Regions from separate parts of the Peribacillus sp. YIM B13472 genome, predicted to be linked through region 1. Evidence: riboswitches for the same ligand, from Rfam matches in the RefSeq annotation. Region 1 holds a riboswitch; each other region holds the start of a gene.
The links. A riboswitch is a leader RNA that binds a small molecule or an ion and turns the genes downstream of it on or off. The one in region 1 is predicted to bind cyclic di-AMP.
Positions count from the first base shown of each region.

Region 2: linked by a shared signal. The riboswitch ahead of ACFX4I_RS24085 (cation:dicarboxylate symporter family transporter) and the one ahead of ACFX4I_RS23160 (TrkH family potassium uptake protein) in region 1 are both predicted to bind cyclic di-AMP.
Region 3: linked by a shared signal. The riboswitch ahead of ACFX4I_RS25155 (hypothetical protein) and the one ahead of ACFX4I_RS23160 (TrkH family potassium uptake protein) in region 1 are both predicted to bind cyclic di-AMP.

Region 1 covers NZ_JBHZPG010000042.1:20,281-24,551, reverse strand. The annotation lists gene ACFX4I_RS23170 (STAS domain-containing protein) at 1-371, shown strand, start outside; gene ACFX4I_RS23165 (potassium channel family protein) at 515-1,171, opposite strand; gene ACFX4I_RS23160 (TrkH family potassium uptake protein) at 1,195-2,526, opposite strand; cyclic di-AMP (ydaO/yuaA leader) riboswitch at 2,698-2,840, opposite strand; gene ACFX4I_RS23155 (hypothetical protein) at 3,174-3,365, shown strand; gene ACFX4I_RS23150 (TetR/AcrR family transcriptional regulator) at 3,603-4,202, opposite strand.
Region 2 covers NZ_JBHZPG010000047.1:24,218-28,488, reverse strand. The annotation lists gene ACFX4I_RS24095 (hypothetical protein) at 1-452, shown strand, start outside; gene ACFX4I_RS24090 (efflux RND transporter periplasmic adaptor subunit) at 467-1,729, shown strand; cyclic di-AMP (ydaO/yuaA leader) riboswitch at 1,929-2,075, shown strand; gene ACFX4I_RS24085 (cation:dicarboxylate symporter family transporter) at 2,247-3,506, shown strand; gene ACFX4I_RS24080 (class I SAM-dependent methyltransferase) at 3,935-4,150, opposite strand.
Region 3 covers NZ_JBHZPG010000054.1:13,450-17,720, reverse strand. The annotation lists gene ACFX4I_RS25165 (hypothetical protein) at 240-410, opposite strand; gene ACFX4I_RS25160 (Na-translocating system protein MpsC family protein) at 915-1,289, opposite strand; cyclic di-AMP (ydaO/yuaA leader) riboswitch at 1,533-1,674, shown strand; gene ACFX4I_RS25155 (hypothetical protein) at 2,066-2,449, shown strand; gene ACFX4I_RS25150 (potassium-transporting ATPase subunit F) at 2,630-2,704, shown strand; gene kdpA (potassium-transporting ATPase subunit KdpA) at 2,730-4,271, shown strand, end outside.

The sequences.
Region 1 (4,271 bases):
AAGCCCAACAGGCAACGATCGATGAATTGAGCACGCCCATCATTTCCCTTAAAGATAACACGGCTTTGCTTCCCTTGATAGGCGATATTGACACGACGAGGGGCATGTCCTTGCTTGAAAACACATTACAAAAATGCGCTGAAAAAAATGTCACAAGGCTTTTCATTGACCTATCGGGCGTTCATGCAATTGATGGTGCATCCGCTCACCAGCTGTCACAATTGATTGAATCCTTACATTTGATCGGTATTCAAACAACCGTTTCAGGACTTCGGCCGGAAATAGCCATAACTGCCGTTAAGCTTCAACTGCCTTTTGATAAAGTGACGATAAAGTCCACTCTTGCCCAAGCAATCGGTACGATAAAATAATACATACATATCCAGGGCAGAGGGGTGCTCGTTATAAATATCAGAGAGAAGACCTCCATATGGCGGTCTTCTCGCATGGATAAGTGATGCTGCATTCAAAATGGGTACCGGGCTCCACAATGCAAGAGCCGGAACCGGCTGGATTATTCAATATTGGCAAAGACGGCTAGATCTTCTTTATTGCCAACCACTAAAAGCATATCTTTTTCATGGATTTCCAATTCCGGTGAGGGTGCTATGATAATTTCTCCATTACTCACGATGGCAATGACGCTGATATTATATTTTGCACGCAAATCTAGCTCCCTGAGGCTTTTTCCCTTCATGCTCATGGGGAGGATGATTTCCTCGATATTGTATTCTTTAGAAAGCTCTATATAGTTCAGCATGTTAGGGGAAAGGAGCTGATTCGCGACTCGTTCCCCCATATCCCGCTCAGGATAGATGACCCAGTCGGCCCCGACTTTAGTGAGCACCTGACCGTGATTTTTATTAAGTGCTTTGGCAATGACCTTATCGACCCCAAGCTCTTTTAAAAGCAAGGTAGTTAAAATGCTCGATTGCATGTCATTTCCAATGGCTACGATAACACAATCGAAATTACGGATTCCGATTGACCTCAATGTCTCTTCTTCAGTCGTATCCGCCATGATCGCATGGGTAACGCTCAGCTCCGCACTCTCGACTCTTTCCTCGTTGACATCAATACCCAATACCTCTTGGCCAGCCGTATATAATCTATGGGCCACACTGGTTCCGAATCTGCCTAGACCGATCACGGCATATTGTCGTTTTCCCATCTTTTACACTCCTTCATTTATAATTAACCAATCATGATTTTTCCTTTTGGACGTCGGAAAGAATCTGGTTTGCGCCTCATAGCGATGGCAAAGGCCAAAGTCAAAGGACCCACACGGCCTGCAAACATCGTGAAAATGATGAGCATCCGGCCAACCGGTGATAATTCGGGGGTCAAACCCATTGAAAGTCCCACGGTGGCAAATGCTGAAGTGGCTTCAAATAAAATCATCAAGAAGTCACTTCCGCTTTCAGTGATGGTCAGCAGAATGGAGATGATTGAAACCATGAATACGCCAATGAATGTAACGGATAATGCTTTAAAGATCGTTTCACTCACGATGCGGTGACGGAATAATACCACATCACCCTTTCCTTTAATCTGTGACCAAACCGTTCCGACAAGCGTTGCCAATGTAGTCGTTTTAATCCCGCCACCAGTCGATCCGGGTGAAGCCCCGACGAACATCAAGAAAATGATGAGCAGTAATGTAGGCTGAGTTAAATCAGGGATATTCAACGTATTGGAGCCTGCCGTCCGTGGTGAAACCGATTGAAATAGAGATGACAGCATTTTACCCATGAAAGATAAAGGCTGCAATGTCTTGGCATTGCCGAACTCGAATAAAAAGATTAAAATTGCGCCGGCAATCGTAAGTGCCAAGCTAGTCGTCAGAACAACCTTAGTATGTATGGATAAACGATGGATATTCCGATATTCGTATAGTTCATTCATCACGATAAAACCTATTCCCCCAAACGTGATGAGGAAGACGACCGTAAGGCTTACGAAGGGATCCGATACATAAGGGGTCAAACTCTTGAATTCACCCATTAAATCAAAGCCAGCATTATTGAAATTCGATATGGAATGAAATACCCCGTAATAGATTGCTTTTCCGATTGGCATGTCAAAAGAAAAGCGAATCGATAAAATAAGGGCACCCATGCCCTCAATGATGGCCGTGAAAATTAAAAGCCGTTTAACTAACCTGACTACACCTGCCATGGATAGATTATTTAAGGACTCCTGCAAGAGTAACCTGCCTTTTAAAGAAATCTTTTTGCCTAAAAGGAAAAAGAAAAATGTCGCAAATGACATAAACCCTAAACCGCCTATCTGAATCAGTGTTAAGATGACCAACTCACCAAAAGTGGTGAAGGTCGTTCCTGTATCCACTACGACCAGTCCTGTTACACATGTAGCGGAAGTCGAGGTGAATAAAGCATCCAGAAAAGAAAGACCATTGCCATTTTCAGTGGAAATCGGCAGGGTTAATAAATAGGCCCCAATAAGTATCAGGATGGCAAAGCCGAGTACAAGTATTTTTGGCGGATCCAATAAATTTTTTGACATTTTCAAATGATCATCCCTACCCATAAAAAAATTGTGTGAAACTGTATGATATTTTAATCATAAATCTGCTTTCCTCTTTTTAAAGGCATAATAAAAAGACCTGCGAAAACATCGAATGGCTTTATTGCCACAAAAAGCGTGCAAAAAAGCTCCCGAAATAGGCGGTCTTATGACCTCCTTCGCTTTAGCCGACGAAGTTAGCTGACGGGTAGGATGGCGAAAGAGCTGATCTCATCCCTTCTGCAAGGCAGAATTAACCCCCATTGATTGGGTCCTCCGTACTCAATTCCCTTGAGTTTAGGCCGAAATGCATTAAATTGATAAACGTATTCTACTCCCATGTTTTAGCAGTTGTAAACCCCTAAATCGTAAAAAAATATTTCTTTAATAAGACTGAAAATTTACGGTTTATTTACATTTTAAAAACGTATTGACAAATATTAGTTAGCACATTATGATAGGTTCGATTAATCTGATTATGATAACCAGCATTGATGTACTTTATTCAATACTTTCAAGCAGAACACGCTATTGCCAATCAAGATTTGTACTATATATATTATGTTTCTTTTGTAAATGATAAAGAAAAAAAGCATTGCATTCGTATTTAAAAAATTCAATACATTTTATTAAAAAGGCGGGCAATTATGGAGAAGACGTTCAATAGATATGTTATTAATGCTACAGGCAAGGGTGGCCAGACATATTTAACACAATGCCAGGATAAAGATGCACTAAGGAAATGGATAGCCGATCATGAGGATCAAATCATCATGGATGAGTTAAGGATAACGGATAAGAAAAAGAATCCGTTTTTAAAATTGTTTTCCCTAAGGTAAATTAACTGAATCCAACATTCATTAGCGGTATTCAATTATGTAATCCCTGTGTGCTATCCGGGAACGCTGAGCGAAAAATCCATATCTTGTTTTGCTTTTAAACTCATTTATTTTAAATGAGTTTTTTTGCTATGAGCATCTCTAAGGGCAGGTATTATTCCGTTGGTAATATAGGAGCGGAGGACAAAATGTAATCAGATTTAAAGGCATGTTGATGGAACATGCCTAATGAATCGTTCATTGGATGAATGTATGCAATTGGCTGATGAAGTTCAAGATTTGAAAATGGATTTTCGCCATTTCTTCCACCGTTTGCTCTTCAAGATTCTCCAGCCACTCCTGTATCACCCCTAAAATCGCCGATGTCAGGAAGGCGTGCATATACTTGCGGAACGCTTCATTTTTAGCTGCTGGATGCTGGCTGATCAAACGCTCCAATAGTACTTCACCGAATACGCGCTTTATTTTTTTTGCAAAAGAAGGATCGCCCTGATCACCAAGAATGGCCCTCAAAGCGTGGGCATGTTCACTGATGAATTGAAAAATCGCTACGAAGGGCGGGTAAAGCTGTTTTTGATGAAGAGCCATAAAAGCCTCTTTCGGCAAAATGGCAGTAATTCGAGTTTGAAGTTCATTTAACAATTCCTGCTGTAAGTGATCCATCAATTCATATTTATCTGTGTAATGCAAATAGAATGTGCCCCGATTAATGTTGGCGCGCTCTGCAATTTTCTTCACTGATACATGTGAGAATCCTTCTGTTTCAACGAGTGCAATAAAATGATGTTGTATCTGCATCTTCGTCTTTTGTACCATATCCTCATGAATCGATGCCATGGAATGTCTCCTTCACTGAACATTTTTCCAAATGTGTTGATTGTATTAGACCAAATCCTACCTTAGAAT
Region 2 (4,271 bases), on a different contig from region 1:
AAGCAGCAAAGTTGCTGATTTTGAGCGGCAGTATAATAACAGGCATTCTCGACCCTTCCATATACATATTTTTAGCAGCTCTATTCTTTTGGATCGTTACTGATATCCCATATATAAAATTGGTCATCGTTCAAATGATTCTTTTTGGCTTGCAATTGTTGGAAAAAATATTACTGATTCCTCTATTCGTTTTAATGGATATAGGCAGCGATGCCAATCCTTTTTCATTGGGGATCATCAGTCAGTATTTTCTCAGAAGTGATTATTTCATTCACTTTTTCAGCGAAATCACCATTTTTCAATTTCTTATTATTGCTCTGCAATATTTTTATTTAAAGCAATTTTCAGAACGAAATAATTATTTGGTCCTTTTAATGATTGTTCTATTCTATCTGGCCACATGGTTTGTTAAAGCCTTTTTAGCATACATCCAAGTAGGCGTATTTGTATAAGGCGGGTGAAAAGAATGAGCGGAAAATGGAAAATAGCAGCGGTCTCGATTGCGTCGATAGTCTTAATAACCGTTAACATATACCTTCTTGAAAAAAATGAAAGCAAAGTGGAACGAACTGTTTTCGTTGAAACCTGGACAAAGGTAAAAAAAGATACAATTACGGATACTATTCAAACAAATGGGGTAATTAAACCTGTAGAAGAGTTTGATATCTATTTCGATACCAAGAAAAATGATTTTAAGAAATTCCTTGTAAATGAAGGCGATGCGATTACGGCTGGCTCCTCGTTGTTTGAGTATACGACGACCGAACTTGATGCGCTAAAAGCGGATTTAGAAGCGGAGAAAACGGCAGCAGAGGGAGAAATTGCAGGGATTGAAGAATACATAGGCAAGTTGAGGTCTTATCAAGGGACCCTGGCCAGTGATTCTGGAAAAGCGGCCATTGATGAATCGGTGGAAAAAAACTTGAGTATTGATTTAAAAACAAGCTCGACGGATCTTATTAAAAGTAACATTGAGCAAGAAATGTACAAGCAGGAACTGGAAAGAAACAGTTTGAATGAAAAAGTGAAAATGCTTGATGCTAAATTAAGTTCAATTGAGGAGCAGTCCAATGCGATCGTGACGACGAGCGAGGCTGATGGTGTAGTTAAAAATATCAATAAAAACCTGAATAATCCCATCATATCCATTGTTTCAACAAATATGGCAATTGAAGGGGAATTCTCCGAAGAGGAAATGAAAAAGGCTGAAGTGGGCATGACTATAAAAGCAAGTTCCTCTGATTCAAAAAAGGCATTGAAAGGAACGATAGGCCGTATCCATTCCTATCCAGCTGAAGAGCCGTCGTTAAAAAAAGATAACAGATTTCCATTTCAGGCTTTAATCGAGCCGGAAGGCGAAGAAACGGAACCTTTGTTGGTGGGATCCAAAGTGGATCTTACAGTAATAACCAATGAGAAAGCAGGTGTACCCTCCGTTCCTATAGAGGCGGTACATTACCAAAAACAGCCTTATATTTACAAATTGACTAAAAAAGGATATGTGGATAAACATTATATTACAAAAGGGCTTAAAGCAGAAGGAAAGCAAGAAATCATAAAGGGACCGTCAGTAGGTGACGTCATCCTGATGAAGCCGAATGTGGCAGCGAAGAACCATTCTAATTTTATTACTCCGATTCAATTTGAAAAAGTGAAAGTTGCAACTTATAAAAAATTCACCTCTAGGGAAAAAGTAAGATATCTGTTACTTGGCATTTTGGAAAAATAACTGTTCCTTCAACAAGAGAGGTGATGTCAAATTATTTAGTAATTATATCAATATAACTTTATGTGATTAAAAATCGGGAAGAGTAATAATAGATACAATAGCCATTAATACAGAATATTCAGACATATTTAAAGATTTTTTCAAGTACGGATGCGAATAAATATTTACAGATTATCATTTTTAGTATAATATTTTATTATAAGTTAACTCGCTTAATCTTATTCCAAGAACGGGGGACCCATTTTTGTGGATATTATCCGCTAGGGGTGAATTCAGAAATGAAAGGGCTTTGTGTTTCCAATTCCTAACCCGACAGCTAACCTCGTCAGCGTCTTTAAGGGAACATGTGTGAATATTCACGCCAATAAGAAATCGACACATGAAGTGTCTTTTTTTTCGGCGTAAAGACAGAGTTTTTCAAAAAAGAAAAATTACTTTCTTTTATTAGTATCTTGTTTCCCTTACCGAGACAAAAATGTTTTTGCATCAAAGACTTTATGGAAGGTGAGGAAAGTAAATGAAGAAATTCAAATTAAGTTTAGCTAGCCAAATTTTCATTGGTTTAATTTTAGGGATTATCGTTGGTGCCATTTTTTATGGTAACGAGACGGCCCAAAACTTTTTACAACCATTCGGAGACATTTTCCTACGAATGATTAAAATGATTGTAGTGCCGATCATCGTTTCAAGCCTTATCGTTGCAGTTGCTGGTGTAGGTGATTTGAAAGCGGTAGGTAAACTGGGTGCTAAATCATTATCATACTTTGTTGTAGTAACTATGATAGCGATTGCTGTTGGTTTAATTTCAGCGAATATCATCCAGCCTGGTGCTGGTGTGAATATGGATAATCTGGAACAAACTGATATCTCAACATATGTGGATACAGCAGAAACTAAGCAGCATGAATCGTTCGTGGATACACTCGTTCACATTGTACCATCCAATCCAGTTCAAGCTATGGTACAAGGCGATATGCTAGCGATCATTTTCTTCTCCGTGTTGTTTGGGCTTAGTATTGCAGCCATCGGTGAAAAGGGTAAACCAGTATTCCGCTTCTTCCAAGGTACAGCTGAAGGAATGTTCTACCTAACTAACATGGTCATGAAATTCGCTCCTATCGGTGTATTTGCACTAATCGGTGTGACGATCTCCAAGTTCGGTTTGGAATCTTTAATTCCGCTAGGAAAGTTAGCGCTTTCTGTATACGGAACAATGATTTTCTTTGTAATAGTCATTCTTGGTCTTATTGCGAAATTTGTCGGATTCAATATCTTTACGTTGATTAAACTTCTAAAAGAAGAATTGATTCTTGCTTTCTCTACTGCAAGTTCAGAAGCGGTTCTTCCGAAACTCATGGAAAAAATGGAGAAAGCGGGTTGTCCGAAACATATTGCTACATTTGTTATTCCGACTGGATACTCCTTTAACCTTGATGGTTCTACATTATACCAAGCGTTAGCAGCTATCTTCATCGCTCAAATGTACGGAATCGATTTAAGCGCGTATGAGCAAATTACGCTAATGCTAGTGTTAATGATCACGTCCAAGGGGATTGCGGGTGTACCGGGTGTATCTTTCGTAGTTCTTTTAGCGACATTGGGAACTGTCGGTATTCCTATTGAAGGTCTAGCATTTATTGCCGGTATCGACCGTATTCTTGATATGGGACGTACAGTAGTAAACGTTATCGGTAATTCACTTGCAGCAATCGTCATCTCTAAATGGGAAGGTCAATTCAACCCTCCTTCCAAAAAAGAATTAGAGCAAGTTTCTTAATAAAAAAATCCAGAGTGAAATGTCACTCTGGATTTTTTTTTTTTGAATTAAAATGCGCTTTCTCTTCCGGTGGGCGATCCAGAAGCGGCAATCGGAAGAGAAAACGTTGACATCATCGTTTTCATGGAATATTTCACTTCGGTAAAAGCTCTCGATGACTGTAAACCCTGTTTCCTTCATTCAAGTTGAGTAGGGATATGGAGGTAAGTATCTTCTTAAGTCTTTCCGGATATCAAAATATCCCAAACTCATAAAGCCTTTCATCTTATTTGCCTCCACACCGAATCATTTCGTCTTGTTCCCAGAAGTTCAGATGATTTTCGTTTTTATCCCGGTCATGTGTTGTGAAAATGAAGAGTCCTTCTGGTTTTAAAATACGGTTGATTTCTTTTAAAGCCAATGTGCGGTTTTTTGCTGGTGAATTTGCATTAAATCATTAAAAGCGAAGATTGCTTTTTCGAATGATGAGTCGTTGAAAAGGGAGGTTCGTTGCATCTCCAAGGATAAAGGGGATGTCCATGTGTTATATTCATGGCTATTTTTTCGGCTTCAGTAAGCATGTCAGGAGTTAGATTGATTCCCGTTATATTTTGGAATCCTTTTTTATATAGTGCGAAGGTGGTTCTTCCTGTAACGCATCCCATATCAAGGATTGAATCATCCTGATATAAACATTTTTCGAATGCGTATTTCTCTGATTGCCATAGACTTAATCTTTTAGTTGCATCAGGGGAAGCGGTCCCGTGAAAAGAATGAATGATAAAA
Region 3 (4,271 bases), on a different contig from region 1:
ACAAAAATAGACCCAGAAAAATACTTTTTTAAAAAAATGCTGAGCCTTATGAGTGATCTGATTGAGTTTGGTAAATCGTTAAACAAAAACCTCCAATCATAGCAAATTAAGTAGAGGCTAGCGCGACGACCAAAAAAGGATTAATCTCCCATGAGTGCTACCCATGGAGGATGCGACAGTCGGTGGTACACCGTGGTCGTCGGAGTCAGACTAACGTATGGGCGGAAAGGCACCATAGTTCAAAGACCTTCTTCGCCAGCGATTAAAACATTATCGACATAGAGACCAATTTTCATTCTCTGTGGTGAAACGCTGATTTTTTGCGCTTCATGGATGGCTAACGGGTGCGTTAGCGCCATAAGAAGGCCGCCAATTGGCGGCCTTTTAAATGCGATCATTAAACAAGTCATACATTCCAGCCAAAACCTAAAAATGTCCTTATGCAACTCCCATGAAAATTAAAAATACTCAAAATCTAAAGTAAAGCAAATAAAGACCCAGTAAAAAGATAATAAAAAAAGGCAGCCTTTGAGTGGTCATTATAGAATTAGTTAAAACAAAATTAATCGATCTTCCTTCTTCTTAGATTAAATGCAATAAGGATTAATCTCTCATGAGTGCTACCCCTATAAAGCGCGCCAGTCGGTACACCGTGGGTGTCGGAGTCAGACTAACGTATGGGCGGAAAGGCACCATAGTTCAAAGACCTTCTTCGCCAGCTATTAAATATTATGTACTTTGAAACCACATTGTTATTCGCTGTGGTGCAGCACCGATTTTGCGATGCATGTGTGGCTAACGGGGTGTTTAGTTTAAGTAAAACCCAATGTAATGAAAAATTTGTATACAATCTATTAATCTAAAATATATATAAATTTTACAAAAAAATGATAATTCATGTAATTTAAACAGTATTATTTGATGGTTTCTAAGTACCTATCTAAGTCTTTATCCAGTATAAAAACTTCAATTCTTTCACCTGTTTTAGTGCTAATATCACTATGGGAGGAAAGAACTTTACATCCAGTTTGATCTTCAACTATTTTTTCGTAATCCTTGGTGTACATTTCACGAAGAAGCGAGCGCATTTTTTTTACAAGTTTTTTGCCGGAATTGTGACTGACAAGATGCTTTTCTTCCACAGTCAGGACACCTTTAAAACGAGTAATCAACATGTCATTAATTATATATGTTTTTGCTTCCTGTGGTCCTCTGCCTATCAGATCACGCTGGAACTTAATAAATGCTGCACTTATTTCTGCTTCAAGTTTCTTTTTTGGATTTAACATAATGCCTCCATTTTATCTCGGGAATTTATGGGATTTATCATAATACCCAACCTTAGTTATTGTCAATGTAAGTTTATAAACCTATAAAAAATTTGTAATCACTAGAATTATTAAGCAAAGTTAGTTTTTTCTGACTAATTTGGCCTAAAATGACTGTATATGGTCGATTTTGAATTAATATCGTGATTTTATGAGGTTTACAAACATTTAATGATGAGCGTAGAATAATCCACATAAATAACAATTTGATATCGGCCAAATCTCAAGAAATTGAGAACGGAGGACCCACTATTTTTGGGGTTAATTCTGCATTTGCAGAAGGGATGAGATACTCTTTCGCCATCCTACCCGTCAGCTAACTTCGTCGGCTAAAGCGAAGGAGGTCATAAGACCACCTTAATTCAGGAGGCTTTTTTTGTTATGTTTGTAGCAAAATAGCAACCTGTCATTTCCGTAGGTCTTTTTATTATGCCTATAAATGAAAAGGTTTCTTGGAAGACAGATCGCACAGAGCGCTGTAAAGCTTGCTGGGTGATAAGTAGACCAATGAGTACTTTTTCTCCAATTTTATATGTTTGCTTTGCAATTCATCCAATAACCGATGCGTGAATGTATTAATTAACGCTGGGGATATGGATAGCTACTGCATGGCTGCATACATGGGGAAAGAGTAAGCATTGGTCTATTTTTTATGTTTTCAACTGGCAGGCTTCTCTTCCCCAGAAAGAATGCAGATTGAAAATAAATAAGAGAAAGTACAAATGGGGTGAAATTGTATGGGGAAAGTACTGCTTGTTGGAAAAGGAAAATTATTCAAATTTGTAAAGGAAAGTATAGGGGCCACCCACACGGATACAAGTAACGTAGAATCTGTAGACTATGATGAAGAATGGTTTAAGCCTACAAGGAACCTGAAGGAATGTGATGGAATAATGGTTCAAAACTCAGAGCAGGATAACTGTGTTTATCTATTCCCTAATTCTCTGTTTGATGGAATTAATCTTGTGAGATTATTTTCAGAGTTCAAATCTTTGAGGTTGTTTGTTGTCACTCATGATCAACAATATTCTAGTCTATATAAAAAAATGGGAGCTGATTTTGTCATCTTCAGTAAACCAGAATGTTACAGCTATAACTGGCTGCTAACAAGTGGAACCTAGTTTCTTTAAGAAACTCATAGGGGGTGAGTACATTTTAATTGTTTGAAATTTTTATAGTTTGGAAGGAGAGACGTCAATGGATCTTATATCAGTTTCACTTACAGCTTTTTCATTCTTATCATTTTTTGGATTTATCCATTTTTGTAACAAAGTTATAGAAGAAAAAGGAGAGTAGAAACGATGTTTTTATTATTTATTGTTGGAGCACTTTCGTTGTATTTAATTCATGCTTTAATTTACCCGGAAAAATATTAATAGCTACAAAACGGAGGAAATGCAAATGGATTTTTTACAAATCGGTCTGGTATTGGCACTCGTCATTATTCTGGCAATACCACTGGCGAAATATTTAGCTAATGTTTATTCCCTTGAAACAACAAAACAAGATCGGATGTTTGGATGGTTAGAAAGGGGCATTTATAAATTATCTGGTATTAATACCGGTGATATGAACTGGAAGCAATATGTAAAGGCACTACTATTGAGTAATTTAGTCATGTTTATTATTTCGTACATGATACTTCGCTTTCAAGTAGTTTTACCAGGTAATCCTAGTAAGATAGACAACATGGATCCATTATTGGCATTCAATACTGCTGTAAGCTTCCTCACCAATACCAATTTACAGCACTACAGCGGGGAATCGGGACTTTCTTATTTATCGCAAATGGTCGTCATCATATTTTTGATGTTCACGACACCGGCTACCGGTCTTTCGTTATGTATGGCTTTTTTCAGAGGCCTGACCGGGCAGCGCAGTATGGGAAATTTTTATGTGGATTTAATTCGTTCCATCACCCGGGTACTACTGCCGTTATCTATCTTAATCGGTCTTGTCCTAGTATCTCAAGGGGTTCCGCAAACCCTTGATCCTACGGCCATTGCAACTACATTGGAAGGTGCGAAGCAGAATATTGCACGTGGGCCAGTGGCTGCGTTAGAGTCTATTAAACATTTAGGGACAAATGGCGGTGGATTTTTTGGTGTCAACTCGGCCCATCCCTTTGAGAATCCTAATGGTTTCACCAATATAATAGAGATTTTATCCATGTTTCTGATACCTGCTGCTCTTCCCTTAACGTTTGGGTATATGGCAAAAAACAAGAAACTAGGTTGGATTCTTTTTTCAGCAATGGGATTAATGTTCCTTGTGTTCTTAGGTGTTACGTATTTCAGCGAACAAAATGGAAATCCATCATTGGAGAGAATAGGGATTTCTCAAGAGAATGGAAGTATGGAAGGCAAGGAGGTGCGGTTTGGAATTGCACAGAGTGCCCTTTTTACAGCCGTTACGACAGCAGCTACTACAGGTACAGTTAATAATATGCATGATACGCTTACTCCACTTGGCGGATTAGTGCCATTGGCAGAAATGATGTTGAACTGTGTGTTTGGCGGTGATGGAGTGGGGACGGTTAACATCCTTATGTACGCAATAATGGCAGTATTCATTGCCGGGTTGATGGTTGGACGAACGCCGGAGTTTTTAGGGAAGAAAATTGCAGGCAGGGAAATGAAACTAATAGCCATTACCATTCTTCTACATCCATTAATCATCTTAGTTCCGTCAGCTATTGCTTTAGCTACACAAATGGGCACTTCAGCTATTTCTAATCCGGGTTTTCATGGAATTTCGCAAGTTGTTTATGAGTTTACCTCTTCGGCAGCTAATAATGGTTCCGGATTTGAAGGTTTAGGGGATAACACTCCATTTTGGAATATATCCACCGGCTTAGTTATGCTGTTTGGCCGTTACTTTTCTATGATTGCACTAATCGCTGTAGCAGGTTCTTTACTTACAAAGAAACGAGTTCCAGAGACG